4 regions of the Streptomyces sp. NPDC002564 genome follow, and region 1 is predicted to be linked to each of the others. Evidence: riboswitches for the same ligand, from Rfam matches in the RefSeq annotation. Region 1 holds a riboswitch; each other region holds the start of a gene.
The links. A riboswitch is a leader RNA that binds a small molecule or an ion and turns the genes downstream of it on or off. The one in region 1 is predicted to bind cobalamin.

Region 2: linked by a shared signal. The riboswitch ahead of metE (5-methyltetrahydropteroyltriglutamate--homocysteine S-methyltransferase) and the one ahead of ACFYXE_RS29315 (energy-coupling factor ABC transporter permease) in region 1 are both predicted to bind cobalamin.
Region 3: linked by a shared signal. The riboswitch ahead of ACFYXE_RS37550 (cobalamin biosynthesis protein) and the one ahead of ACFYXE_RS29315 (energy-coupling factor ABC transporter permease) in region 1 are both predicted to bind cobalamin.
Region 4: linked by a shared signal. The riboswitch ahead of ACFYXE_RS34260 (ABC transporter substrate-binding protein) and the one ahead of ACFYXE_RS29315 (energy-coupling factor ABC transporter permease) in region 1 are both predicted to bind cobalamin.

The regions. Positions count from the first base shown of each region.
Region 1 covers NZ_JBIARE010000009.1:256,714-263,713, forward strand. Annotated here, with positions in the region: gene ACFYXE_RS29300 (DUF3048 domain-containing protein) at 1-587, opposite strand, end outside; gene ACFYXE_RS29305 (PTS sugar transporter subunit IIA) at 785-1,561, shown strand; gene ACFYXE_RS29310 (PTS ascorbate transporter subunit IIC) at 1,589-3,157, shown strand; cobalamin riboswitch at 3,309-3,493, shown strand; gene ACFYXE_RS29315 (energy-coupling factor ABC transporter permease) at 3,523-4,233, shown strand; gene ACFYXE_RS29320 (energy-coupling factor ABC transporter substrate-binding protein) at 4,233-4,676, shown strand; gene cbiQ (cobalt ECF transporter T component CbiQ) at 4,683-5,432, shown strand; gene ACFYXE_RS29330 (energy-coupling factor ABC transporter ATP-binding protein) at 5,429-6,334, shown strand; gene ACFYXE_RS29335 (endo alpha-1,4 polygalactosaminidase) at 6,359-7,000, opposite strand, start outside.
Region 2 covers NZ_JBIARE010000002.1:815,250-822,249, reverse strand. Annotated here, with positions in the region: gene ACFYXE_RS09880 (short-chain fatty acyl-CoA regulator family protein) at 1-886, opposite strand, end outside; gene aceA (isocitrate lyase) at 1,301-2,581, shown strand; gene aceB (malate synthase A) at 2,652-4,262, shown strand; cobalamin riboswitch at 4,460-4,680, shown strand; gene metE (5-methyltetrahydropteroyltriglutamate--homocysteine S-methyltransferase) at 4,839-7,000, shown strand, end outside.
Region 3 covers NZ_JBIARE010000022.1:1,214-8,213, reverse strand. Annotated here, with positions in the region: gene ACFYXE_RS37555 (cobyric acid synthase) at 1-1,373, opposite strand, end outside; gene ACFYXE_RS37550 (cobalamin biosynthesis protein) at 1,370-2,323, opposite strand; cobalamin riboswitch at 2,431-2,574, opposite strand; gene ACFYXE_RS37545 (hypothetical protein) at 2,706-2,930, opposite strand; gene ACFYXE_RS37540 (inorganic phosphate transporter) at 2,943-4,229, opposite strand; gene ACFYXE_RS37535 (class II aldolase/adducin family protein) at 4,613-5,317, shown strand; gene ACFYXE_RS37530 (alpha/beta hydrolase) at 5,384-6,520, shown strand; gene ACFYXE_RS37525 (hypothetical protein) at 6,622-7,000, shown strand, end outside.
Region 4 covers NZ_JBIARE010000014.1:134,349-141,348, forward strand. Annotated here, with positions in the region: gene ACFYXE_RS34235 (nicotinate phosphoribosyltransferase) at 1-986, opposite strand, end outside; gene clpS (ATP-dependent Clp protease adapter ClpS) at 1,078-1,446, shown strand; gene ACFYXE_RS34245 (DUF2017 domain-containing protein) at 1,490-2,110, shown strand; gene ACFYXE_RS34250 (amino acid permease) at 2,491-3,984, shown strand; gene ACFYXE_RS34255 (M67 family metallopeptidase) at 4,077-4,499, shown strand; cobalamin riboswitch at 4,463-4,626, shown strand; gene ACFYXE_RS34260 (ABC transporter substrate-binding protein) at 4,671-5,642, shown strand; gene ACFYXE_RS34265 (FecCD family ABC transporter permease) at 5,753-6,757, shown strand; gene ACFYXE_RS34270 (ABC transporter ATP-binding protein) at 6,754-7,000, shown strand, end outside.

The sequences.
Region 1 (7,000 bases):
ATGTCGTTCGGCCGGTCCGCCTTCGGCGCCGACCGCAGCAGCGCCTTCGGACGCAGGAACAGGTTGTGCGGCGCGGCGCGGCCGCCCTCACGGAAGTAGGCGCCGGGAACCCGGCCGTGCGGGCGGGCGTACAGCGGCGAGTCCCTGAGCGTCTTCTGCAGCGCGCTGCGCACGCCGGAGTAGGCGAGCGCGGGGCGGCCGAACTGGCGCAGGAGCTCCACGTCGGACTCGCGGGCGCTGCGCACCGGTCCGACCGCGCGCGGGTACTTGCTGGAGTACACGCCCATCAGGCGGCTCATGCCGCCCTCGACCTTCTCCACGTAGACGATGTCGGCCTGGTCGAGGCCGGTGTGCGGCCGGGCTCCCCGGGCGTTGTCGAACTTCACGGCGAGGACCGGCCCCTGATCGGCCGTGAGACCGGTGAACGGCGAGGTGCGCGGCGCGGGAGCGTCCTCCCTGGCCGGTGCCGGGGCCGGTGCGCTCGCCCAGGAGGGGGCACCCACGGTGAGCGTCGCCGTGGCGACCAGCGCGAGCACTTTCGCGCCGAGGCGGGTGCGGCGGGTGGCCCGGACTGTCGTTGCTGCCATCTAGGCGTCTCCATTCGTGACGGAACCGGTCGTTGCACACCGGCAGGCGCACATCTACCTCCCGGGGCCGTACCGCCAACCGCCGCTGGGGCCATCCACCCTGGTCACGTCACTCTTTCCGGGGGCACCCCGCGTGGCTGCGCCCCGAACGGCGGCGCCGACGTGCCGGGCCCCGCACGTCGGAGACAATCATGGGCATGGCAGCGCTGACCGAGATCCTCCCCGTGGAAGCCGTGCTCCTCGACGCCCCGGCGGCGAACTGGCGCGAGGCCGTCCGGCGCGCCGGCGACCTGATGGTCGCCACCGGTGCCGCCACCGACACGTACACCGCGGAGATGATCGAGAACGTCCAGGAGAACGGGCCCTACATCGTCATCGCGCCGGGGCTCGCCTTCGCCCACGCCCGCCCCTCGCCCGCCGTCCTGCGCACCGGCATGTCCTGGGTGCGCCTCGCGGCCCCGGTCGCGTTCGGGCACGACACCAACGACCCCGTCGAGCTGGTGGTCGGCCTCGCCGCGAAGGACGCCTCCGAGCACACCGCGGCGATGGGCGCCCTGGCCCGGCTGCTCGCCGACCCCGGCACGGCCCGTGCGCTGCGCGAGGCGACGACGCCCGCCCAGGTGCACGCCCTCCTCGGCGATGGCCCCGCGCCCGCCCGGCCGCGCGGACGGGCCGCGCGCGGCGGGGACCTGCACAAGATCCTGACGGTCTGCGGCAACGGCGTCGGCACGAGCCTGTTCCTCAAGCAGACCGTCGAGGGCGTCCTGGACCGCTGGGGATGGGGCCGGTACGTCACCGTGGAGGCGACGGACACCATCTCGGCCAAGGGCAAGGCCGACGAGGCCGTCGCCATCCTCACCTCGCGGGAGATCGCCAGGACCCTCGGTGACGTGGGCGTCCCGGTGAAGGTCGTCGAGGACTTCACCAGCGCGGCGGAGGCCGACCGCGTGCTCAGGGACACCTACGACGTCTGACGGCCCCGCGCCCAGGAGGGAACCACCATGGACTGGCTCGTGTCGATCGCCGAGTTCCTCGTCAACGAGATCCTCAGCCAACCCGCGTACCTCATCGGCCTCATCACGGCCGCGGGTCTGATCGCGCTCAAGAAGACCGCCGGGCAGATCGTCGGCGGCGCCATCAAGGCGACGCTCGGCTTCCTGCTCATCGGGGCCGGCGCGACGCTCGTCGTCGGCGCCCTCGCCCCGCTCGGCGAGATGATCCAGGGCGCCACCGGGGCGCACGGAGTGATCCCCACCAACGAGGCGATCGTCGGCATCGCGCAGGAGCAGTACGGCGCCCGCGTCGCCTGGCTGATGATCCTCGGCTTCGCCGTCAGCCTGCTCCTGGCCCGCTTCACCCCGCTGCGCTATGTCTTCCTGACCGGGCATCACATGCTGTTCATGGCGACCCTGTTGACGATGGTGCTGGCCATCGCGGGCCAGGCGTCATGGGTCGTGGTCGTCGTCGGCGGCGTACTGCTCGGCATCCTGCTGGTCGCCATGCCCGCCTTCGCGCACCCCTGGACCAAGCGTGTCACCGGCAACGACAGCGTCGCGATCGGCCACTTCGGCACGGCCGGGTACATCGCGGCGGGCGCGACCGGACAGCTGGTGGGCAAGCGCAGCCGCAGCACCGAGGAGATGAACCTCCCCGAGGGCCTGCGCTTCCTGCGCGACTCGATGGTCGCCACCGCCCTGTCCATGGTGCTCATCTACCTGATCATGTCGCTGGTCTTCCTCGGCAAGGTGGGCAAGGCGGCGGCCTTCAAGGCCTTCGGCGAGAACGGCGCGGCGGGCGCGACCGGCGTCGGCGACTACGTCATGCAGTCCGTCATGCAGGGCCTGCAGTTCGGCATCGCCGTCGCCGTGATCCTCTTCGGCGTCCGCACGATCCTCGGCGAACTCGTGCCCGCCTTCCAGGGCATCGCGCAGAAGCTCGTGCCCGGAGCCCTGCCCTCCCTGGACGCGCCCATCGTCTTCCCCTATGCACAGAACGCCGTCCTGATCGGCTTCATCGCCAGCTTCATCGGGGGTCTCGTCAGCCTCGGGCTGCTGGCCTGGGTCTTCCACCCGGCCCTCGGGCTCGCGCTCGTGCTGCCCGGCCTGGTCCCGCACTTCTTCACCGGCGGCGCGGCCGGGGTCTACGGCAACGCGACCGGTGGCCGCCGCGGCGCCGCACTCGGCGCCTTCCTCAACGGCGTCCTCATCACCTTCCTGCCCGCCCTGCTCCTGAAGGTCCTCGGCGCCTTCGGGGACGAGAACACCACCTTCGGCGACGCCGACTTCGGCTGGTTCGGCACCCTCATCGGCTATGCGGCGAAGGCGGGCGAAACCGGCGGGATCGTCCTGATGCTGCTGATCGGCGCGGCCGTCCTGCTCGGCGCGATCGTCGTGCAGAAGCGGGTCGTGGAGACCGGCTGGGACCCCGGCGCCCGCCGCGACGCGCTGCTCCCCGCCGACCGGGCGCTCACCCCGGCCGCCGCTCCCGCCGGTTCCCCCGTCGCGTACGCGAAGATCGCACCCCCGCGCGGCGCCCCGAAGCCGCCCCCGCCGCCGGACGACGGCGCCTGACCACGGACCGCGCGGACCTGCTCCGACCACGCGCGCACCTGCTCCGAACCGGCGCGCACCCGCTCTGAACAGGGGCGCACGCGGTGGTACACGCGCTCGCGTGTGACATCACGGCGCAGCGGCCGCAAGTTGTCAGCAGATCAGTTGAGCACTAATGTCACCACGCCTTGGTGCACGGGAAATCCGGTGTGATGCCGGTGCGGCCCTCGCCACTGTGATCGGGAAGTCCGGCTCCAGCCCTCGCGGCAGCCACTGGGTACTCGCGTACCCGGGAAGGCGGAGTCCGGTCGGTAAGACCCGTCAGCCAGGAGACCGGCCAAGGCACGTTGTCCATCCACGAGGTGCTGGAGAGGGTCTGCTGAGCCATGCACATAGCCGAGGGTTTCCTCCCACCCGCGCACGCGATCGCCTGGGGCGTCGCGTCCGCGCCGTTCGTCGTCCACGGAGTCCGCTCCCTGACCCGTGAGGTCAAGGAACACCCGGAGAGCACCCTGCTCCTGGGTGCCTCCGGAGCCTTCACCTTTGTCCTTTCCGCACTGAAGATCCCGTCCGTGACGGGCAGTTGCTCCCACCCGACCGGAACCGGGCTCGGTGCGATCCTGTTCCGGCCGCCCATCATGACGGTGCTCGGCACCATCACCCTGCTCTTCCAGGCGCTGCTGCTCGCCCACGGCGGGCTCACCACGCTGGGCGCCAACGTGTTCTCGATGGCGATCGTCGGACCCTGGGCCGGATACGCGGTCTACCGGCTCCTCAAGCGGTACGACGTGCCGCTCATGGTCGCCGTGTTCTTCGGCGCGTTCGTCGCCGACCTGTCCACGTACTGCGTCACCAGCGTCCAGCTGGCCCTGGCCTTCCCCGACCCCAGCAGCGGCTTCCTCGGCGCGCTGGGCAAGTTCGGCGGCATCTTCGCCGTCACGCAGATCCCGCTGGCGGTCAGCGAGGGACTGCTCACCGTCCTCGTGATGCGGCTGCTCGTGCAGTCCAGCAAGGGCGAGCTCACCCGGCTCGGCGTGCTGCTGCAGCGCAAGCAGGCGGACGCCACCACCAGGACCGAGACGGGGGCCAGCGCCTGATGAACAAGAACGCAAAGATCAACATCCTGCTCGTCGTGATCGTCGCCGCTCTCGCGGTGCTGCCCCTCGCGCTCGGCCTCGGGGACGACGAGAAGGAGCCGTTCGCCGGCGCCGACGCGCAGGCCGAGACGGCCATCACCGAGATCAAGCCGGACTACGAGCCGTGGTTCTCGCCGCTGTACGAACCCCCGTCCGGCGAGATCGAGTCCGCGCTCTTCGCCCTCCAGGCGGCCATCGGAGCGGGCGTCCTCGCGTACTACTTCGGCCTGCGCAAGGGCCGCCGTCAGGGCGCCGAGCAGGCCGCCCGCACCGAAGAGGCGCCCCCCGGGGAGGCGCTCGGCGACCAGGCCGCCGAGCCGGACGGCGACGGCGCGCACCAGCCCGTCGGTGCCCGGCGGTCGGCCGATGCCGGCGGCGCCGGGTCCGGCACCGGGCAGGTCTGATCCGGCGTGCTGCCCATCGACGCGGCGGCGCACAGCAGTCGCTGGCGCCGCCGGCACCCGGTCGACAAGGCGGTGCTCGGGCTCGGACTCACCGTCCTCGCCATCTCGCTGCCGCCCTGGCCGGGCGCCGCCCTCGTGCTGGTCACCGCCGTCACCGTGCTGCTCGGCCCGGCGGGCGTACCGCCCCGCAAACTGTGGCGCGCCTACCGCGTGCCGCTCGGTTTCTGCGTGACGGGAGCACTGACCCTGCTCGTCCAACTCGGCGGCCCCGACGGGTTCGTGGCCTTCGCCGAAGGCGGCCCGGCCCGCGCGGGAGGCCTGCTCCTGCGGACCTCCGCCGCCTCGCTCGGGGTGCTCCTCTTCGCCTTCACCACACCGATGTCGGACCTGCTGCCCCGGCTGGTGAAGGCGGGTGTCCCCGCGCCGGTCGTGGACGTGGCGCTCGTGACGTACCGGATGAGCTTCCTGCTCCTGGACTCCATGGGCCGCATCCGGCAGGCGCAGGCCGCCCGGCTCGGCCACACCACCCGCGCGGCCACCTGGCGCTCCCTGGCCGGTCTCGGCGCCACCGCGTTCGTGCGCGCCTTCGACCGGGCCGGCCGGCTGCAGGCCGGGCTCGCGGGCCGCGGCTACGACGGCACCCTGCGGGTCCTGGTGCCCGAGGCCCGGGTCTCGCGGCCCTTCGTGACCGCGGCCGCGGCGCTCCTCGTGGGCCTGGTGGCCCTCACCCTCGTCCTGGAAAGGTTCCTGCCATGAGCGAGCCGACAGCTCTGCGCGAGCCGGGCGCTCCCGACGGGCCGGGCGGGCCCGTGGTCGCCCTGCGCGCCGCGTCCTACGCCTACGAGGACGGGCCCACCGTGCTCAGCGGCCTGGACTTCGACGTCGTCGAGGGGCGGGCGCTCGCGCTGCTCGGCCGCAACGGCAGCGGCAAGACGACCCTCATGCGGCTCCTCAGCGGCGGACTGCGCCCGGCCGGGGGCTCCCTGACCCTGGACGGCGCTCCCGTCACGTACGACCGCAGGGGCCTGACCCGGCTGCGGACGACCGTGCAGCTGGTCGTGCAGGACCCGGACGACCAGCTCTTCGCGGCCTCGGTCGAGCAGGACGTGTCGTTCGGACCGCTCAACCTCGGCCTGCCGGACCCCGAGGTCAGGGCCCGGGTCGCGGAGGCACTCGCGGCCCTGGACATCGTCGCGCTCGCGGACCGCCCCACCCACCTGCTCTCCTACGGGCAGCGGAAGCGGACCGCCATCGCCGGTGCCGTGGCCATGCGTCCGCGCGTGCTGATCCTCGACGAACCGACCGCCGGGCTCGACCCCGACGGGCAGGAGCGGCTGCTCGCCACCCTGCAGCGGCTGCGGGACGCCGGGACCACCGTGGTGATGGCCACCCACGACGTGGATCTCGCCCTGCGCTGGGCCGACGACGCGGCGCTGCTCACGCCCTCCGGGGTGCGCACCGGGCCGGTGGAGCGGATGCTGGCCCGGCGCGACCTGCTGGCGCAGGCCGGGCTGCACCTGCCCTGGGGCATCGCCGTCGGTGAGCTGCTGCGCACCCACGGCCTGGCCACCGGCGAGGACCCGCGCACCGCCGAGGAGTTGGCGGCTCTGGCGGCCGGAACGCACACGGGCGCGCCGGGCGCCGCGGGTGAGAGCTGATCCCGGCAGCGGCGCACCGCGCGCTCAGCAGTGCCGGTACACGTGGCCTTCCTCGCCCTCGGGCCGCACGTCACGGTCGCGGAGCGTGATCGAGAGCTTCTTGCCGTACGTGCGGCAGGCGGCGTCGAAGTCCTTCGCCACGTACTCGATGTCGAAGACCTTGCCGCGGTACGCGGACGCGTAGTCCTGGCACTCCTTGTACTGCGCGCACTCCTCGGCCACGGCGAAGTCGAAGCCGATGTCCCTCCGCCGGTCCAGCAGGTCGGTGGTGTTCTTCTGGGCGATGGCCAGGCCCCGGTGGTGCGCGCGCCGGGCGAGGAGCCGGGCGAAGTCGGCGGCGTCGTCGGCGGTCAGCAGGTCGTCGGAGCGTTCGTAGGAGTCGAGGTTGTCGGGCTCCACCGCGTCGTACCCCGCCTTCGCGCAGCCGTCGATCCACCCGCCGACGATCTCCGCGAGGGCCGCGCGCTTCTTCGCGGTGGAGATGTCGAGCAGCGGCTCGTCCCAGTCCTCGTCGACGACGGTCTCGCCGTCGTCGTCCCGCAGGATCAGGTCGTCGTGCTCGCGCTCCCACCAGCGGGTCGCCTCCTTGCCCGGCTGGGCCTGGAAGGCGTTGACGTAACAGATGTTGTAGAGGCCCGGCACCGGGTCGGCGGAGCGGTCGCGCGA
Region 2 (7,000 bases), on a different contig from region 1:
CGAGGCCGTAGCGGTCGGTGAGGCGCTCGATGTCGTAGCGGACCTCTTCGGCCGCCGCGTGGAAGGCGCGGTACGGCAGGACGAGCGCGGCGGCGAAGTAGTGGGCGATCCCGATGCGGGCCAGGGCGTGGGTGGGGGTGCCCGGCGGGAAGTCCTCCGCGGCCTGGCGGTCGAGGGTGTCGCCGTGTTCGAGTAGGGCGAGTTGGGTGGCCATGCGGAAGGCGCGCTGGCCGGGGCGCAGCCGGGCGGAGAGGTGCAGGGTGCGGGTCGTCGGGTCGTAGTGGTGCAGGCGCTCGCCGGTCTCGGCCGTCATGCGGACGCCGTGGGTGTCGGTGAGGCGGGCGGTCAGGGCGCGGGTGGCCTCGCCGGGCCGGATGCCGAGGTCGTCCGCCAGGTGTTCGGCCGCGAGGTCGGTGTCGTGGAGGTAGTTGCGGCGGCGGTAGAAGAAGTCCCGGATCTCCTCGTGGGGCGAGCGGGGCAGGTCCGGGGCCGCGCCGTCGCGGCCGTCGGCGGCCTCCGCGAGCCGCTCGGCGAGGTGCTGTCCGCGCCGGCCGAGGTCGAGCAGGACCTGTGCGAGGCCGGGCATCCGTGCCGCGAGTTCGGCGAGTTCGGACGGGGAGACCCGGGACTCGGCGAGCTCACCGGCGAGCGCCTCCCGCAGGTCCGCCACGAGCCGGGTCGCGTCGCGCTCCGAGAAGAAGCCGGGGTCGACGCCGAAGGTCTCCGTGAGCCGGAGCAGCACGGGCACCGTGAGGGGGCGCGAGTCGTGCTCCATCTGGTTGAGGTAGCTCGGCGAGATGGCCAGGGCGCGGGCCAGTTCGGCCTGGCTCATCCGGCGTTCCTCGCGCAGCCGCCGCAGCCGCGCGCCCGCGTAGGTCTTGCTCACCGTGGGGTCCTCCGTGGGGGCGACGAACGGGTGGCGGTCAGCGTACGGGAACAGGAGCGCCGCGCACCCTTCGCAATCTTGGCAATCCGGCGCCTGAAGATTCGCAGAAGTTGGCACGCTTCCACGATTGATGGCACTCAGTGCCAGTGCCAGAGTCTGAGTGCGGCCCACCGGATCCCGGCGGACGGCACCCGGTCCGGGACGCGATTCATGCCCTGACGTCGGAGATCCCGGCACGGGCGGCGCTCCGCACCCGGCAGCATTGCTCACCTTCGCCGCACGACGGGACGGTGGGCCGCATCCCCCGAACAGCATTCAACGACACACAGTGCCACCCCGGTTCGCCCGAGCAGGGGACCTTGGCAGCCCATACAGATCAACACACCCGACACAGTCGAGGAGACGGTGACAGAGATGGCAGAGGCGAGGAAGCAGGCGGCCGACGAGCTCGCGACGCGCTGGGCGACGGACCCCCGGTGGCAGGGCATCGAGCGGACCTACGGCGCCGACGACGTCGTCCGGCTCTCCGGCAGCGTCCGCGAGGAGCACACGCTGGCCCGGCGCGGAGCGGAGCGGCTGTGGCGGCAGCTGCACGACCTGGACTACGTCCACGCGCTCGGCGCGCTGACCGGCGGCCAGGCCGTCCAGCAGGTCAAGGCCGGACTCCAGGCGATCTACCTGTCCGGCTGGCAGGTGGCGGCCGACGCCAACCAGGCGGGGCACACCTACCCCGACCAGAGCCTGTACCCGGCCAACTCCGTCCCGCAGGTGGTCCGCAGGATCAACAACGCGCTGCTGCGCGCCGACCAGATCGCCACGAGCGAGGGCGACGACTCCGTGGACTGGCTCGCGCCGGTCGTCGCGGACGCGGAGGCGGGCTTCGGCGGTCCGCTCAACGCGTTCGAGCTGACCAAGGCGATGATCGCGGCGGGCGCGGCGGGCATCCACTACGAGGACCAGCTCGCCTCCGAGAAGAAGTGCGGTCACCTCGGCGGCAAGGTGCTCGTGCCGACCGGCCAGCACATCCGCACCCTCAACGCGGCACGCCTCGCGGCCGACATCGCCGACGTGCCGACGCTGATCGTGGCCCGCACGGACGCGCTCGCCGCCAACCTCCTCACCAGCGACGTCGACGAGCGCGACGCGGAGTTCGTGACCGGCGAGCGGACGGCGGAGGGCTTCTACCGGGTCCGGGCCGGCATGGCCCCGGTCATCGCGCGCGGCCTCGCCTACGCCCCCTACGCCGATCTCATCTGGGTCGAGACCGGCACGCCCGACCTCGCGCAGGCCCGGGAGTTCGCCGAGGCGATCCATGCGGAGCACCCCGACCAGATGCTGGCGTACAACTGCTCGCCGTCCTTCAACTGGAAGGCCGCCCTGGACGACGACCAGATCGCCAAGTTCCAGCGCGAACTGGCGGCGATGGGCTACAAGTTCCAGTTCATCACCCTGGCCGGCTTCCACTCCCTGAACCACGGCATGTTCGACCTGGCGCGCGGTTACGCCGAGCACGGCATGACGGCCTACGTCGACCTGCAGGAGCGGGAGTTCGCCGCGCAGGAGCACGGGTTCACCGCGGTGCGGCACCAGCGGGAGGTCGGCACGGGGTACTTCGACCTCGTGTCCACGGCCGTCAACCCGGCCTCCTCCACGACGGCGCTGGCGGGCTCCACGGAGGCCGAGCAGTTCCACTAGGCCGCGCCGCCCGGTCCGGCGGTCGCCCCCTCGAGTCGTTCCCCTCCCGTCACCGCTTTCAGGAGATCCGATGTCCAGCAGCGCTCTGGCGCACCGCGTCGACGTCCTCGGCCCCTCGGGGCACCGTCACGACGAGATCCTCACGCCCGCCGCACTGGACTTCGTCGGCCGGCTGGCCGGCGCCTTCGGGGAGCGGCGCAAGGAACTGCTCAAGGAGCGGCGCCGCCAGGCCCTGCGGCTCGCGGCGGGCGCCCCCCTCGACTTCCCGATGGTCACCTCCGCCGTGCGGGAGGACCCGGGCTGGCGCGTGGCGCCGCCCGCGCCCGGGCTCACCGACCGGCGGGTGGAGATCGCCGGTCCGCCCGACCGCCGGACGACCATCGACGCGCTCAACTCCGGGGCGCGGGTGTGGGTGGCGGACTTCGCGGACGCCACCGCTCCCACCTGGGACAACATCGTCGGCGGGCAGCTGAACCTGCTGGACGCCGTCGAGCGCCGCATCGACTTCACCACGCCGGAGGGCACGCCGTACCGGCTCGCCGAGCCGGACCGGCTCCCCACCCTCATGGTCCGCCCGCGCGGCTGGCACCTGACCGAGGACCACCTGGAGGCCGACGGAGAGCCCGTACCCGCCGCCCTGGTCGACTTCGGCCTGTACTTCTTCCACTGCGCCCGGCGACAGATCGACGCCGGCCGCGGACCGTACTTCTCCCTGCCGAAGCTGGAGAACCGGTACGAGGCACGGCTGTGGAACGACGTCTTCGTCGCCGCGCAGGACCTCCTCGGGATCCCGCGCGGCACGGTCCGCGCCACCGTCCTCATCGAGACGATCACCGCCGCCGTGCAGATGGAGGAGATCCTCCACGAGCTCCGCGAGCACGGCGCCGGACTCGGCGCGGGCCGCTGCGACTACCTGTTCAGCCTGATCAAGACCTTCGGACACCGCACCGACTTCCTGCTGCCCGAGCGCGCCAGGCTGACGACGACCGCGCCCTTCCTGCACGCCGTTACCGAACTCCTCGTGCGCACCTGCCACAAACGCGGCGCGCACGCCATCGGCGGGACGGCCGCCCAGGTGCCGTCCGGCGAACCGGACGCCGACCGGGCCGCGTTCGCCGCGGTCCGGCTGGACAAGGAGCGGGAGGCCGAGGACGGCTTCGACGGCTCCCGGGTCGCCCACCCCGGACTCGTACCGCTGTGCCGGGAGGTGTTCGACGCGGTCCTCGACGGGCGGCCGCACCAGCTCGACCGGACCCGGGACGACGTGGCGGTGACGGCCGCCGACCTGTTGTCGACGCGTCGTGTCGGCGGACCGCCCACCCCCGAGGGCGTGCGGTCGAACATCGCGGTCGCGCTCGGGTACTTCGCCGCGTGGCTGCACGGTCAGGGCGCCGTCGCCCTCGACGGGCTGATGGCGGACGCGGCGACCGCCGAGATCGCCCGGGTGCAGATCTGGCAGTGGCTGCGCCACCGGGTCGTGGACCGGGAGACGGTCCTGCGGCTGCTCGACGACGAGCTCGCCGCGCTCGGCGCCGCCTACCCGTGGGCGGACCTCGACGCGGCGCGGGGCATCTTCGAACGGTGCACGCTGGCGGTGGAGTTGCCGCAGTTCTTCACTCCGGACGCCGGTGCGCGCCACCTCGTCAGGAGCCACCGGGGGACCCAGGACGGCCCGGGCTGAGGGGCCCGGGCCCGGCCGCCGACCGAGGGGCCGGCGGCCGGTCGCGAGGGGCGGGCGGGAAGGCCGGAGTGTGCCGCCTTCCCGCCCGTCGCGCCCCGCCCTTCCCGCCCGTCGCACCCGCGAAGCACGCGGCGCACGTGTTCCAGCTCACCCTCCCAATGCCGGAGCGGACCGGGACCACCGGCGGGCAGGCCCTTAAGGTGATCAGTGCAGCTGGTTCGCCCCGCCCGCCAGACGGGAGCGTCGTAAGAGGGAACCCGGTGAGATTCCGGGACTGCCCCGCAGCGGTGAGCGGGAACGACCGCCGTCACACGCACTGGGACCGGAGTCCGGTCCTGGGAAGCGACGGCCACTAGGTGTCCTCCCCCGGAGGACGTGCCCGCGAGTCCGAAGACCTGCCCGCTGTCCGCGCCCGCACCAGTCGTGCGCGGATATCCCGGTGACCTCGAGGGCGGGTCGGCGCACACATCGGACGGAGCGACCACGCCGACGGCGTGCTCCCGTCCGGTCCGTCGCCCTTCGCGCTCTCGTCCCGTCCCCGGGATCTCAGGGATTCATCTCGCGAAGGAGATCTCCGTGACCAGCAAGTCCGCAGCCGCGGCAGCACGGGCCACCGTGTACGGCTACCCCCGTCAGGGCCAGAACCGCGAACTGAAGAAGGCGATCGAGGGTTACTGGAAGGGCCGCGTGGACGCCGACGCCCTCCGCTCGGCCGCCGCCGAACTCCGCCGCTCGAACTGGCGCGAGCTCGCCGACGCGGGCATCGGCGAAGTCCCCACCGGCGACTTCTCGTACTACGACCATGTCCTGGACACCTCCGTGATGGTCGGCGCCGTCCCCGCGCGCCACCGCGCCGCGGTCGACGCCGACGCCCTGGACGGCTACTTCGCGATGGCGCGCGGCACCCAGGACGTGGCGCCGCTGGAGATGACGAAGTGGTTCGACACCAACTACCACTATCTGGTGCCCGAGTTGGGTCCCGACACGGTCTTCCGGGCCGACTCCACCAAGCAGGTCGCCGAGTTCACCGAGGCCCAGGAGCTGGGGCTGACGGCCCGGCCCGTCCTCGTCGGCCCGGTCACCTACCTGCTGCTGGCCAAGCCCGCGCCCGGCGTCGCCGCCGACTTCGACCCGCTCACCCTCCTCGACCGGCTGCTCCCGGTGTACGCGGAGGTGCTAGCCGATCTGCGCGCGGCGGGCGCCGAGTGGATCCAGCTGGACGAGCCCGCCCTGGTCCAGGACCGCACGCCGGCCGAGCTGAACGCCGCCGAGCGCGCCTACCGTGACCTCGGGGCGCTCACCGACCGGCCCAGGATCCTGGTCGCCTCCTACTTCGACCGGCTCGGCGACGCCCTGCCGGTGCTCGCCAAGGCTCCCGTCGAGGGTCTCGCCCTCGACTTCACGGAGGCGGCCGCCGCCAACCTGGACGCGCTCGCCGCCGTCGGCGGACTGCCCGGCAAGCGGCTGGTCGCCGGTGTCGTCAACGGCCGCAACATCTGGGTCAACGACCTGGAGAAGTCGCTCAGCACGCTCGGCACGCTGCTCGGTCTCGCCGACCGGGTCGACGTGGCGGCCTCCTGCTCCCTCCTGCACGTCCCCGTCGACGCGGCCCTGGAGCGGGACATCGAGCCGCAGATCCTGCGCTGGCTGGCCTTCGCCCGCCAGAAGACCGCGGAGATCGTCACCCTGGCCCGGGGGCTTGCCGGGGGCACCGACACGATCTCCACCCAGCTCGCCGCGAACCGCGCCGACCTGGCGTCCCGGTCCGGCTCCCCCATCACCCGCGACCCGGCCGTCCGCGCCCGCACCGGGGCGGTCACCGAGACGGACGCGCGGCGCTCCCAGACGTACGCCGAGCGGGCCGCCGCCCAGCGCGGCAGCCTCGGCCTTCCGCTGCTGCCGACCACGACCATCGGGTCGTTCCCGCAGACCACCGAACTGCGCACCGCCCGCGCCGACCTGCGCGCCGGGCGGCTCGACGGCGCGGGGTACGAGGAGCGCATCAAGGCCGAGATCCAGGAGGTGATCTCGTTCCAGGAGAAGACGGGCATCGACGTGCTGGTGCACGGCGAGCCCGAGCGCAACGACATGGTGCAGTACTTCGCCGAGCAGCTCACCGGCTACCTGGCGACGCAGCACGGCTGGGTCCAGTCGTACGGCACCCGCTATGTGCGGCCGCCGATCCTCGCCGGGGACATCTCGCGCCCCGAGCCGATGACGGTGCGCTGGACGACATACGCCCAGTCGCTCACCGGGCGGCCCGTCAAGGGCATGCTCACCGGGCCGGTCACCATGCTCGCCTGGTCGTTCGTCCGTGACGACCAGCCGCTCGGCGACACCGCCCGTCAGGTCGCGCTCGCCCTGCGGGACGAGGTCGGCGACCTGGAGGCGGCGGGCACCTCGGTAATCCAGGTCGACGAGCCGGCGCTGCGCGAGACGCTGCCGCTGCGCGCCGCCGACCACCCCGCCTACCTGGCGTGGGCGACCGAGTCGTTCCGCCTCAGCACCAGTGGGGTGCGCCCGGACACGCAGATCCACACGCACATGTGCTACGCGGAGTTCGGCGACATCGTGCAGGCCATCGACGACCTCGACGCCGACGTGATCAGCCTGGAGGCGGCCCGCTCGCACATGCAGGTCGCCCGGGAGCTCGCCGCCCACGGCTATCCGCGCGAGGCAGGGCCCGGCGTGTACGACATCCACTCGCCGCGCGTGCCCAGCGCCGAGGAGGCCGCGAC
Region 3 (7,000 bases), on a different contig from region 1:
AGGAACCGGCGCCGGAACCCGTCGCTCTCCAGCGCCCCGTGCCAGTGCGTGCCCCACACCTCGCCGACCCGGCAGCCGTCCAGGCCGTGTCCCCGGTCGTCGGAGACGAACGCCTCCCCGCCCAGCACCTCGGCCACGCCGTGGTGGATCTCGTACCCCTCGACGCGCTCCCCGAGGGCCTCGCCGACCGGCCGGGCCAGCGTCTTCTCGCGGGCGAACCGCACCCGCACCGGCAGCAGCCCCAGGCCGTCCACCGACCCGGCGCGCGACTCGACGTCGTCCTCGATGTGCTCGCCGAGCACCTGGAACCCGCCGCAGATGCCGAGCACCGGGCGGCCCTCGGCGGCCCGCCGGGCCAGCGCGTCGGCCAGGCCCCGCTCGCGCAGCCAGCGCAGGGCGGGCACGGTGCCGCGGGTGCCGGGCACCACGACGAGGTCGGCGTCGACGAGTTCCTCGGCCCGGTCCACGAACCGCACGACGACGCCCGGCTCCGCGGCCAGCGCGTCCACGTCCGTGAAGTTGGACATCAGCGGCACCGCGCACACGGCGACGCGCAGCACGTCCTCGCCGACCGGCGGCGCCACCACGGACTCCCGGACCGCGCCGCGCAGGGACACCCGCAGGCCGTCCTCCTCGTCGATCCCGAGCCCGTGCTGGAAGGGCAGCACGCCGTACGTGCGGCGCCCGGTGAGGCCGAGCAGCATGTCGAGGCCGGGTTCGAGCAGGGAGACGTCGCCGCGGAACTTGTTCACCAGGTATCCGGCGACGAGCTCCTGGTCGGCGGCGCTCAGCAGCGCCGTCGTCCCGAAGAACGACGCGAACACCCCGCCCCGGTCGATGTCCCCGACCACGAGGACGGGAAAGCGGGCGGCGCGCGCGATGCCCATGTTCACGATGTCGGTGCGCCGCAGATTGATCTCCGCGGGGCTGCCCGCGCCCTCGCAGATCACCGCGTCGTAGCGGGACCGGAGCTCGTCGAGGCAACCCACGACGGTGTCGAGCAGCGCGGCCCGGCCACCGCCCCGGAGCCGCTCGCCGGGCGCCGATCCGGCGGTCCCGAAGAATCCGCGCGCGCTCATCTCGCCCACCGGCCTGCCCATCAGCACGACCTGGCTCGACCGGTCGCTGCCCGGCTTGAGCAGCACGGGGTTCATCAGCGCGCTCGGCTCGACGCGGGCGGCCTGCGCCTGCATGGCCTGGGCCCGGCCGATCTCGGCGCCCTCGCGGGTGACGAAGGAGTTCAGGGACATGTTCTGTGCCTTGAACGGCGCGACGGACACGCCCTTGCGGGCCAGCCACCGGCAGATGCCGGCGGTCACGACGCTCTTGCCGGCGTCGGAGGTGGTCCCCGCGACGAGCAGTCCACCACTCATGATTGTCTCCCTGACGTTGCCGACCTCAGTGTCCGGTGTGCGGCCACCGCGACGCCGAGCGCCAGCCAGCTCACCCGCCGGGACAGCCGCACGGCGCGCTCGATGTCCGTCACCCGCACGGCGCGGCCCGCGCCGTTCAGGACCGGCCGGTGCTCGACCCGTCCCGCGTACGAGAGGGTCCCGCCGAGCCGCACGCCCAGCGCCCCGGCGAAGGCCGCCTCGACGGGCCCGGCGTTCGGGCTCGGGTGCTGCGCGGCGTCCGCGCGCCAGGCCCGTGCCGCGCCCCCGGGGGAGCCGCCGGCCAGGGTCGCGAGGGCCGCGGTGAGCCGGGCGCCGGGCCAGCCCACGACGTCGTCGAGCCGGGCGGAGGCCCAGCCGTAGCGGCGGTGACGCGGCGACTTGTGGCCGACCATCGCGTCCAGCGTGTTGACCGCGCGGAACCCGACGAGTCCGGGCACACCGCCCAGCGCGCCCCACACGAGCGCGCCGACGACCGCGTCGGAGGTGTTCTCGGCGACGGACTCCACGACGGCCCGCGCGATGCCGTCGGCGTCCAGCGCCTGCGGGTCGCGCCCGCACAGGTGCGGCAGCCGCTCCCGCGCCACCTCGATGTCCCCGGCCGCCAGCGCCCCGCCGACGGCCCGCGCCTCACGGCCGAGCGAGGTCCCGCCGACCACCGACCAGGTCGCGGCGGCGGTCAGCGCGACGCCCGCGGCGGGGGAGTGGCGCACGAGGCGGGCGGCGAGGGCGGCGGCACCCGTGGCGCCGCCGGCGCACACGGCGGTGTGCAGGGCGCCCCAGCCGCGGTGGTCGCGCCACAGCCGTCGTTCGACGGCACCCGCGGCACGGCCGAACGCGGCGACCGGATGGCCCCGGCGGGGATCGCCGAGCAGCAGGTCGGCGAGAAGGCCGGCGGCGGCGCCGTACGCGAAGTCGCGGTCGGCACGCACGGGCTCAGCCCGCCGCTTCGCTCGGCAGAGCGGGCGTACGCGGGGAGGGAACCGGCACCGGGCGGCCGAGCATGGCGATATGTCCTCACTCAGGGTGTCCGCGCCCTGGTTCGACGTGATGCGGTGGCGAGAGTTCCTGGCTCACGGGGAGATGCTCCCCGGTGACAGTGGCGGGACCGCGCCGGATTCGCACCGGCTTCCTCTGCTGCCGCCGTAGTTGGCCCCGGCAGTCCACCACGGCCCGCGAAGGCCCGTCAACTCGCTGTTGACCTGCGGCGGGAGAGTGTGTTGGGGCCCACAGCGGCTCCCGCGCACGCCCCGCACACACCGGTGGGGCGCGGGGCGTTCGCACGCTCCGCGCCCCACCGGGGACGAGCTGGTGTCAGGCGACGATGAGGAAGATCCCGTACGCCACCGCCGCCGCGCACAGCGCGAAGCAGGCGTACGCGCCGGTGCGGGCCAGTGCCGCCGGGCCGCCGCCGGAAGCGGTCGCCGCCTCCTGCTTGGAGAGACCGACGATGCCGAGGGTGAACAGGCCCACCAGGGCCACCGTGACCGCGAGGCTGACTCCGAAGACGGAGCCGAGTGCTGCCCAGTCGATGCTCATGCTGATCTGTCCTTACACCGTCGCGGGCCGGGCGGGGTCCGCCATGGCGCCGGTGGTGGTCGTGGTCGGGGCCGAGACGCCGGCCTTGACGGACGCGTCCGCGGTGACCGCCCCGGCCGGGGGCGGCGAGACGGCGGCGATCGCGGTGGTCACGACACCGGCGGGCTCGGTGGCCGGGGCGGTGTCGCCCGGCCGGATCGCGTCGTCGGTGACGTTGGTGTGGTCGATGGCGTCGCGCCGCGAGAGGGCCCAGATCACGGCCGAGCCGCCGACCAGGATCGCGGCGGTGGCCGCGATGCCCCAGGGGCCCTGCTTGGTGAGGAACTCCGCGCCCGCGCCGACCAGACCGGCGGCCGGCAGGGTCAGACCCCAGGCGACGAACATCCGGGTGGCGGTGGACCAGCGGACCACGCCGCCCCTGCGGCCCAGACCCGCGCCCATCACGGCGCCGGAGCAGGACTGCGTGGTGGAGAGCGAGAAGCCCAGGTGCGAGGAGGCGAGGATGACCGTCGCGGCGCTGGTCTGGGCGGCGAAGCCCTGCTGCGGCTGGAGGTCGGTGAGGCCCTTGCCCATGGTGCGGATGATGCGCCAGCCGCCCAGGTAGGTGCCGAGGGCGATGGCCACACCGGCCGAGACGATGACCCACATCGGGGGGTTCGCGCCGGGGTTGAGGACACCGCCGGTGACCAGGGCGAGCGTGATGATGCCCATGGTCTTCTGCGCGTCGTTGGTGCCGTGCGCCAGGGAGACGAGGCCGGCGGAGGCGATCTGGCCCACGCGGTAGCCCTTGGCGGTGGCCTTGGTGTCGGTGTTGCGGCCGATCCGGTACGTCAGGCGGGTGGCCAGCATCGCGGCGATGCCCGCCACGAGCGGCGCGGCGAGGGCCGGGATCAGGATCTTGGTGACGACGGTGCCGCCGTTGATCGACGACCAGCCCATCGACATGACCGCGGCGCCGATGAGGCCGCCGAAGAGGGCGTGCGAGGAGCTGGAGGGCAGGCCCACCAGCCAGGTCAGGAGATTCCAGAGAATCGCGCCGACGAGCGCGGCGAATATGACCTCTGTCTTGAGGCCGTCCTCGTTGACGATGCCGCCGGAGATCGTCTTGGCGACCTCGACGGAGAGGAAGGCACCGACGAGGTTCAGCACGGCGGACATGGCCACCGCCGTCTTGGGCTTCAGAGCGCCGGTCGAGATGGTCGTCGCCATCGCGTTGGCAGTGTCGTGGAAACCGTTCGTGAAATCGAACACGAGAGCGGTGACGATCACGATCCCGAGGAGAAGCGTGATGTGTTCCATTTACCCAGGCTTCTGTTGGACGTCAGTGGCATGTGGAACGTAGGCAACCCGGGTGAACGGAAAGTGAACTGGGCCGGGCGGTGCGGTGACCCGAAGCGGAGCGCCGTCGCCCTGTCCGTGCCGGGCGGCCGAAGACGATCGTACGGAGGCAGGCCGTCCGCCCCGCAAACTGGCCGGAGTGTCGGGTTCCGCCATCCGGCGGCCCACCCCCGCCCGCACCCTCGCGGCACCCCCGCGGAACCGCCGGGGAGATCCTGGTCACCCGGCCCCGCCCGCCGGCCGGACCGCCCGCCACCCCAAGCGGAACGGCACGGGCCGCGCCGCCCCCGACGTTCCGTCCCGGCGCCCTGCAGCGACCGGCCCCCGGCTGGCAGGATCACCGCATGACTGAGCAGCGGGAGCACGGGGACCACACGGGCCAGCAGGACGGCCACGCGGCACGCGACGCGATCGGGCGGGCCTGGGACGAGCTGGTGGACACGGCCGTCAGGACGGTGCGGGACGGCCTGGTCGTCGGCACCTCCGGCAATGTGTCGGTGCGCGTCGGCGACACCGTCCTCGTCACCCCGAGCGGCGTCCCCTACGACCGGCTGCGGCCCGAGGACGTGGTCGGGGTCGACCTCCGGGGCCGGCAGGTCCTCGGCGACCTCGCGCCGACCAGCGAACTCCCGCTGCACCTGGCGATCTACCGCGCCACCGACGCCGAGGCGGTCGTGCACACCCACGCCGTGCACGCCACCGCCGTCTCGATGCTGGTCCGCGAGCTCCCCGCCGTCCACTACATGACCGGCATCCTCGGCGGCCCCGCCCGCGTCGCGCCGTACGCCCTCTACGGCACCGAGGAACTCGCCGCGTCCATGCTGGAGGCGCTGCGCGACCGCACCGGCTGCCTGCTCCAGAACCACGGCACGGTCACCTACGGCGGCACCCTCTCCCAGGCGTACGACCGCACGGCCCAGCTGGAGTGGATGTCCCGCCTCTGGCTCACCGCGTCCGGGGTCCCGGGCCGCGCCCCCTCGCTCCTCTCCCCGGCCCAGCTGCGCGAGGCGGAGGCGAAACTGCGGGGCTACGGCCAGCCGGCCCGCTGAGCCGCCGGGTCACCCCGCGGGCACCGCCCACTGGCCCCGGAGCCCTCGCCCCCGGACACTGGGACGGTGCGCCCAGCCAAAGCGACGGCAGCGGCCGTCACCGCAGTCACAGCCGCCCTCGGGACCGCCGCAGCCGCCATCGCGGCGGGCCGTTTCGCCAGCGACGCCGCCCTCAAGGCGCCCGCGGGCCGTCCCCTGCCGACCGAGCCGCGCCTGACCGTGCACGCCACGGCCGCCGGCCAGATCACCCTGACCCGGTCGCTGGCCAGCCTGCGCCCCGGCACGTACGGGCTCAGCGGCAACGGCACCCACGCGGTCGTCGGCCCCGTCCTGGAGTCCGCCCCGCACGAGGCCGACACCGTCGTACGCCGCCTCGAAGCCGTCACCCACGGCTCCCTGGACCCCGGCGCCCGCGTCTGGCTCACCCCGCAGGTCCACATCGGGGACCCGCACGCCGCGCTCGGCCTGGACCACGCGGACATCGACATCCCCGGCGAACTCGGCGGCCTGCCCGCGTGGTTCGTGCCCGGCGCCCGCGACACCTGGGTCATCACCGTGCACGGCCTGGGCACCACCCGCGAGCACCCCATGGTCGTCATGGACTTCCTGCACCGCCTGCAGCTCCCCGTCCTCGACCTCGCCTACCGCGGCGACCTGGGCGCGCCCCGCTCCCCGGACGGCCTCGGCCACCTCGGCGAGACCGAGTGGCGCGACCTGGACGCCGCCATCCGCTACGCCGTGCGCAACGGCGCCGAGCGCGTCGTCCTGCACGGCTGGTCCACCGGCGCCGCCATGTGCCTGCACGCCGCCGTCCACTCCGCGCTGCGCGACCGCGTCAGCGGCCTCGTCCTCGACTCCCCGGTGCTCAGCTGGGAGACCACCCTGCGGGCCCTCGCCGGTGCCCGACGCACCCCGGGGCCGCTCCTTCCGCTTGCGGTCCGTGCGGCCCAGGGCCGCACCGGGCTGCGCGGCGACCGCACCCTGGCCGCCGCCGACCCCGCCGCCCTGTCGGTCCCCACCCTCGTCGTGCACGGCCCCGGCGACGCCGTCGCCCCCTGGGCGCTCTCCCGCCGCCTGGCCGAACAGCGCCCGGACCTGGTCACGTTGCACACCGTGCCGGACGCGCCGCACGGCGCCATGTGGAACGCCGACCCGGCGGGCTACGAAGAGGCGCTGCGCCGCTTCCTCACGCCCCTGATGTGACCGCGGGGGCCGCCCTCCCCGGCGGCCCGCACGGCCCCCTCGCGCCGCCTGCGTCCTCATTCCGTTTGGGTTTTCGGACCGTCAACAGGAAGACTGCTCCCGTGACGTCCCGTACCCCGCGCGACTCCAGGCTCCGACTTGTCCACGCGCCCTACCCGAAGGCCGAAGAGCGAGGAGAGGCCAGGCGCGACAGCACACGACCCCTCTCCGCCGCACCCGGCGCGATGAGCGGCCGCCGCACGCGCCGTCCCGCGCCCCGGCCGCCCGAGGGCACCCCCGCCCCGGCGGAGCTGGCCCGGCGCGCCCGCGCCGGTCTCGCCGCCGCCGCACGGGTCGCCCGCTGGGCCGACGCCGCCCTGCGCCCGGGCCCCGGCGGCACCGGCGCGACGCCCGACGGCAAGGGCACCCTCTCCGACACCACCGCCGAACGGGCCGCCGCCGAGCTGGGACTGACCGTCGGTCAGGTCCGCGCCGACTGGG
Region 4 (7,000 bases), on a different contig from region 1:
TAGACCATGGAGCAGGTCGGGTGCCCCGAGCCGGTGACGAGCTGGGTGCCCACGCCGTACGCGTCCACGGGCGCCGCCGCGAGCGAGGCGATGGCGTACTCGTCGAGGTCCGAGGTCACGACGATCTTCGTGTTCGGGGCACCGAGCTCGTCCAGCTCCTTGCGCACCCGGTGCGCGACGAGCAGCAGGTCGCCGGAGTCGATGCGCACGGCGCCGAGCTCGGGCCCGGCGATCTCGACGGCGGTGCGGACCGCCTCGGTCACGTCGTAGGTGTCGACGAGCAGCGTGGTGCCGCGGCCCAGCGAGTCGACCTGGGCGCGGAAGGCGTCGCGCTCGCTGTCGTGCAGCAGGGTGAAGGCGTGGGCGCTGGTGCCGACGGTCGGGATGCCGTAGCGGAACCCGGCGGCCAGGTCCGAGGTGGTCGCGAAGCCGCCCACATAGGCGGCGCGGGAGGCGGCGACGGCGGCCAGCTCGTGGGTGCGGCGGGCGCCCATCTCGATCAGCGGCCGGTCACCGGCAGCGGAGGACATCCGGGAGGCGGCGGCCGCGATGGCCGAGTCGTGGTTGAGGATGGAGAGGATCACCGTCTCAAGGAGCACGCACTCGGCGAAGGAGCCCTCGACCCGCAGGATCGGCGAGCCGGGGAAGTACACCTCGCCCTCGGGGTAGCCCCAGATGTCGCCGCCGAAGCGGTAGCCCGCCAGCCACTCCAGGGTCGCCTCGTCCACGATGGCGCGCTCGCGCAGGAAGCCGAGCACGTCCGTGTCGAAGCGGAAGTTCTCCACGGCGTCCAGGACGCGGCCGGTGCCGGCCACGACGCCGTAGCGCCGGCCCTCGGGCAGCCGGCGGGTGAAGACCTCGAAGACCGAACGCCGGTCGCCGGTACCGGCCCTCAGCGCGGCCTGCAGCATCGTCAGCTCGTACTGGTCCGTGAAGAGCGCTGTCGACGGAACATCCACCGGCAGGCCAAGGTCCGCTGTGTTCATACGAAGGATGCTACCCCCAATCTCGTCACTCTGACGATTTCAACGCCCGCGGCGCAGGCCATTTGTGCGAGGGCCCTGCGGGAGTGGCAGCATGGCCCCTGTGAGTACGCCCCGCCCGTCCTGCGCCGCCACCCTTCCGCGGAAGGGTGCCGCCCGCTGCGCCACTCCGGTCGAGACCACCCGCCCGGAAGCGGACGAAGAGACCTTCGCCGTCCCCGAGCCGGACGTCCCCTGGATCACGCTCGTCCACAACGACCCGGTCAACCTGATGAGTTACGTGACGTACGTGTTCCAGACGTACTTCGGGTACTCGAAGGAGAAGGCCACGAAGCTGATGATGGACGTCCATCACAAGGGCCGCGCGGTCGTCTCCACCGGTACCCGCGAGGAGATGGAGCGCGACGTGCAGGCCATGCACGGCTACGGCCTGTGGGCCACCCTTCAGCAGGACCGCAAGTAGCCCCCCGCGAGCAGCGCATGGACCGGAAGCAGCGACGCATCTGATGCCAGGACAATTCGAACCGATCCCCGGGGGCGGCGCCGCCGTCGCGCTCGACGAGGTCGAGGTCTCGATCATCCGTTCCCTCGCCGTGCAGCTTCTGGAGCTGATCGGGCCGGGGCCGGGCGGCGAGGTCTCCGACGACCCGCTGGCGGAGTTGTTCGCCGAGGGGCCGAGCGAGCCGCCCGCCGACCCGGTGATGCGGCGCCTGCTGCCCGACGCCTACGGCGGGCCCGGCGCCGAGGGCGCCGAGGGCGGCGCGGACGGCGCGGGCGACGCGGAGGAGGCGCGGGCGTATTCGGCCGAGTTCCGCCGGTTCACGGAGAACGACCTGCGGGCCAAGAAGCGTGACGACGCCCTGGTCGTGATCCGCTCGCTGGACGCGATGACGTCGGCGGGCGAGGGCGGGGCTGTCCTGAAACTGTCGGTCGAGGAGTCCCGGCACTGGCTCGGGGCGCTCAACGACCTGCGGCTCGCGATCGGCACCCGCCTGGAGGTCGCCGACGAGGACGACGCCGATCTGCTCTACCGGCTGCCCGACTCCGACCCCCGCAAGCCGATGGTGATGGCCTACCTCTGGCTCGGCGGACTGCAGGAGACGCTGGTCGGGACGTTGCTGGGCTGAGCCGCCGCGGCGCCGCGAAATTCGGTGCAGGGGGCACCGAATATTGTTGTATCGGACAATTTCCGGCCCCCGGAGAGCCTGTTCGCTCAGCGGATGCTCAAATCCGGATAACGATCGAGTCACTTCATTGCCCGGCTTTATGGCGTCAAGGGCATTTTGTCCGCTTCTCCCTGTGGGCTGCGCCACAGATGGCTTGTTCCCTCACTATTGCCACCGTGATAAATCTTCACGACCGCTCGGTGACGCCACCCATGTCGCCGAGGGCGCTTCAGCCGGCAGACCGCCGGTAGCACTCCATCCATATCCGGGGGGATCAGGACCTGATCCGCAGCCACAACGCAGATGTGCGGGCGCGGATCAGCATGGAGAAAGGCGTCACCATGACCTCAGTGCAGGTCGAAGAGCACCACGACGAGCACGGCAATGGGGTCGTGCAGGGCTCGTCCGGCGAGGGCGAGGGCTATCAGCGCGGGCTCGGGGCCCGGCAGATCCAGATGATCGCGATCGGCGGTGCCATCGGCACCGGCCTGTTCCTCGGCGCGGGCAAGGCCATCCACAAGGCCGGACCCAGCCTCATCCTGGCGTACGCCATCGCGGGCCTCGTCATCTTCTTCATCATGCGGGCGCTCGGCGAGCTCCTCATGTACCGGCCCGTGTCCGGCTCCTTCTCGGAGTACGCACGCGAGTTCATGGGCCCGTTCTTCGGATTCGTGACCGGCTGGACGTACTGGCTCTTCTGGGTCGTCACCGGCATCACCGAAGTGACCGCGGCCGCCCAGTACATGCAGTACTGGACCCACGACTCCTTCCCGCAATGGGCCTACGCGCTGGTCTTCACGGTCATCCTGTACGGCGCGAACCTCATCTCCGTGAAGCTCTTCGGCGAGCTGGAGTTCTGGTTCTCGATGGTCAAGGTCACCGCGATCATCGGCATGATCCTGATCTGCGTCGGCATCCTCACCATCGGCTTCTCCGACGCCGGTGACACCGCCTCGGTGACCCACCTGTGGAACGACGGCGGCTTCTTCCCCAACGGCATCGGCTCCACGCTGATGACCCTGCAGATCGTGATGTTCGCCTTCCTCGCCGTCGAGCTCGTCGGCGTCACCGCGGGCGAGTCCAAGGACCCGAAGACCGTCCTGCCCAAGGCCATCAACACCGTGCCGTGGCGCATCGCCGTCTTCTACGTCGGCGCGCTGATCATGATCCTGTCGGTCGTGCCGTGGACCTCCTTCAAGCCCGGCGTCTCGCCGTTCGTGAAGGCCTTCGAGGAGATGGGGCTCGGCGTCGGCGCCGCCATCGTGAACTTCGTGGTCCTCACCGCCGCGCTCTCCTCCTGCAACTCCGGCATGTACTCCACCGGCCGCATGCTGCGCGACCTGGCGCTCAACGGCCAGGGCCCGAAGTTCTTCACCAAGCTCACGAAGAACGGCCTGCCGCTGATCGGCACCACGGTCTCCGCCGCGTTCATGCTGGTCGGCGTCTGGATCAACTACCAGTGGCCGGGCGAGGCGTTCAACTACGTCGTCTCCTTCGCGACCATCTCCGGCATGTGGGCCTGGATCATGATCCTGTGCTGCCAGATCCGCTACCGCCGCAAGGCCGACCGCGGCGAGCTGCCGCAGTCCACCTTCCGGGCGCCCGGAGCCCCGTACACCAGCTGGTTCGCCCTGCTCTTCATCGGCATGGTCATCGTGATGATGGGCGTCGACAAGGACGCGCGGATCTCGCTGTACGCGGCCCCGGTCTGGGCGGCGATCCTCACCGTCTCCTACCTGGTCCTCAAGAGCCGCAACCCGCAGGCCGCGGCCTTCAGCAAGCGCAAGGTGACGGCTGACCGGGCCGACCGGGCCGACCAGGCCGACCGGCACTGACACCGGCGCTCCCCGGAGCGCACCGTCCGGCATGCGGGCCCGCGCGTACCACACTTCGGTACGCGCGGGCCCCTCTGCTTATCCTGACTGCCATGCTGACCATCACCCAGGCCCTCCACGACCAGATCGTCGCGCACGCGCGCCAGGACCACCCCGACGAGGCCTGTGGCGTGGTCGCGGGCCCCGAGGGCACCGGCCGCCCCGAGCGGTTCATCCCCATGCTGAACGCCGCGCGCTCGCCCACGTTCTACGAGTTCGACTCGGGTGACCTGCTCAAGCTGTACCGCGAGATGGACGACCGCGACGAGGAGCCGGTGATCGTCTACCACTCGCACACGGCGACCGAGGCCTACCCCTCGCGCACCGACATCACCTACGCCAACGAGCCCGGCGCGCACTACGTCCTGGTCTCCACCGCGGACACCGACGACGCGGGCCCCTTCCAGTTCCGCTCCTACCGGATCGTGGACGGCGAGGTCACCGAGGAAGAGGTGCAGGTCGTCCAGGCATACTGAGCCCGACCACCTTCGAGGCGGCAGGAGCCAGGAAGCCGGTGCGAACCCGGCACGGTCCCGCCACTGTGACCCCACCCCTCCACCGGGGCGGGGGAGTCAGGAACTGACCTGCCGCCTTATCTCCACGCAACGCAGGGGACGCGGAAATCCCCTGGAGGAGGCAGCTCAGCCATGTCCCGCCGTCCCACCGGCATACGCGCGCTCGCCGCGGCCGCCCTGCTCGTCCCGCTCGCCGCGTGCTCCTCGTCCGACGGCGAGGCCGGCACCGGGCCCGCCGCCCGGGCCGCCGGATTCCCGTACACCGTCACCAACTGCGGCGTGAAGACGACGTACGAGGCACCCCCGAAGCGCGCCGTGCCCATGAACCAGCACGCCACCGAAGTGCTGCTCGAACTCGGCCTCAAGGACCGCATCGCCGGGACCGCCTACCTCGACGACCAGGTCCTGCCGCGGTACGAGAAGGCCTACAAGTCCCTCCCGGTGATCGCCAAGGAGTACCCCTCCTACGAGAAGCTGCTCTCCGTCGACCCCGACTACGTCTACGGCGGCTACGCCAGCGCCTTCCTCGCCGGCGACGGCCGCAGCCGCGCCGCGCTCGCCAAGTCCGGCATCCACAGCCGCCTCAACGTCGAGGGCTGCGCCAAGCGCCCGGTCTCCATGGACGACGTCTACCGCGAGGTCCGCGAGGTCGGCTCCACCTTCGGGGTGCGCGACCGCGCCGACCGCTGGGTCAAGGGCGCCCAGCGCGAACTGGCCGCCACCGCCGCGCGGGCCAAGGACAAGAAGCCCCGCGCCGTCTTCGTCTACGACAGCGGCGACAAGACCGCGTTCACCGCCGGCGGCCGCGGCATCGGCAACGACATCATCGAGCGGGCGGGCGGCCGCAACGTCTTCGGCGACGTCGACAAGTCCTTCAGCGACGCGTCCTGGGAGAAGGTCGTCGAGCGCAGGCCCGAGACCATCCTGATCCTCGACTACGGCGCCACCACGGTCGAACAGAAGAAGAAGCGCCTCCTGCAGGACCCGGTCCTCCAGGACGTCCCCGCCGTCAAGAACAAGAGCTTCGCGGTATTGCGCCTCTCGGACGTGGTCACCGGCGTACGAGCACCCGAGGCGGTGCGGAAGCTGGCGGCCCAGCTGTGAGGACGACGCCCGTCCGGCGACCGGGGACGAGCCCGCAGGAGGACCGACGACCGGGGACGAGCCCGCAGGAGGACCGACGACCGGGCACCCGCGGACGCCGGCTCACCGTCCTGGCGGTCCTCACGGCCGCCCTCGCGGCAGCGATCCTCGCCGGGCTCGCCCTCGGCTCCGTCCGCATCCCGCCCGGGGACGTCGTCGAGATCCTGACCGGCCGCGCCGGCCCCTCCCCGTTCCGCACGATCGTGCTGGACGTGCGGCTGCCGAGGGTCGTCCTCGGCGCCACCGTCGGCGCCGGACTCGCCGTCATCGGCACCGTCCTGCAAGCCCTCGTCCGCAACCCCCTCGCCGACCCGTTCCTGCTCGGCGTCTCCTCGGGCGCCTCCGTCGGCGCGGTCTGCGCGATCGTGCTCGGCGGCGTCTTCGGCCTCGGCGCGGCCCTGTCCACCACCGTCACGATCCCGGCCGCCTCCTTCGCGGGCGCCCTCGTCTCGCTGGTCGTCGTCTACGCGCTCGCCCGAGGCGGCGGCGGCAGCTTCGCCACCGGGCGCCTGATCCTCGCGGGCGTCGCCGTCTCGTACATCCTGACCGCGCTGACCAGCCTCATCCTGGTCACCGCCGACAGCGCGGACCACCTCAAGGAGGTCCTGTACTGGACGCTCGGGGGCCTGGGCAGCGCCCGCTGGGACATGCTCGCCCTGCCCTGCGCCACCCTGCTCCTGGGCACCGCGCTCCTGACCGCCCTGGCCCGCCCCCTGGACCTGCTCCTCGCCGGCGAGGAGGGCGCCACCGTGCTCGGCCTGGACACCGCCCGCTTCCGGGCCGCCGTCTTCGTCCTCGCCTCGCTCCTGACCGGCGTCCTGGTCGCCTACAGCGGCGCCATCGGCTTCGTCGGCCTGATGGTGCCGCACGCCGCCCGCCTGCTGGTCGGCGCCGCGCACCGCGCACTGCTGCCGGTCGTGGCGCTGATGGGCGCGGTGTTCCTGGTCGCCGCCGACCTCGCCGCGCGGACCGTCGCCGCCCCGCAGGACATCCCCGTCGGGGTGCTCACCGCGCTGACCGGCGGCCCGTTCTTCCTGTGGCTGCTGCGGCGGCGTTCCGAAGGAGTACCGGCATGACCCCGCCACCCGCCGCCACCGCCCCGCGCGCCGGGGACCTGCGCACCGAGGGACTGTCCTACGAGGTGGCCGGCCGCGCCCTCGTCGACGCCGTCGACCTGAGCGCCGCCCCCGGCGAGACCGTCGGCGTCGTCGGCCCCAACGGCAGCGGCAAGACCACCCTGCTGCGCTGCGTCTACGGCACCCTGCACCCCACCGCCGGCCGCGCCCTGCTCGACGGCGACGACCTGCACGCCCTGTCCG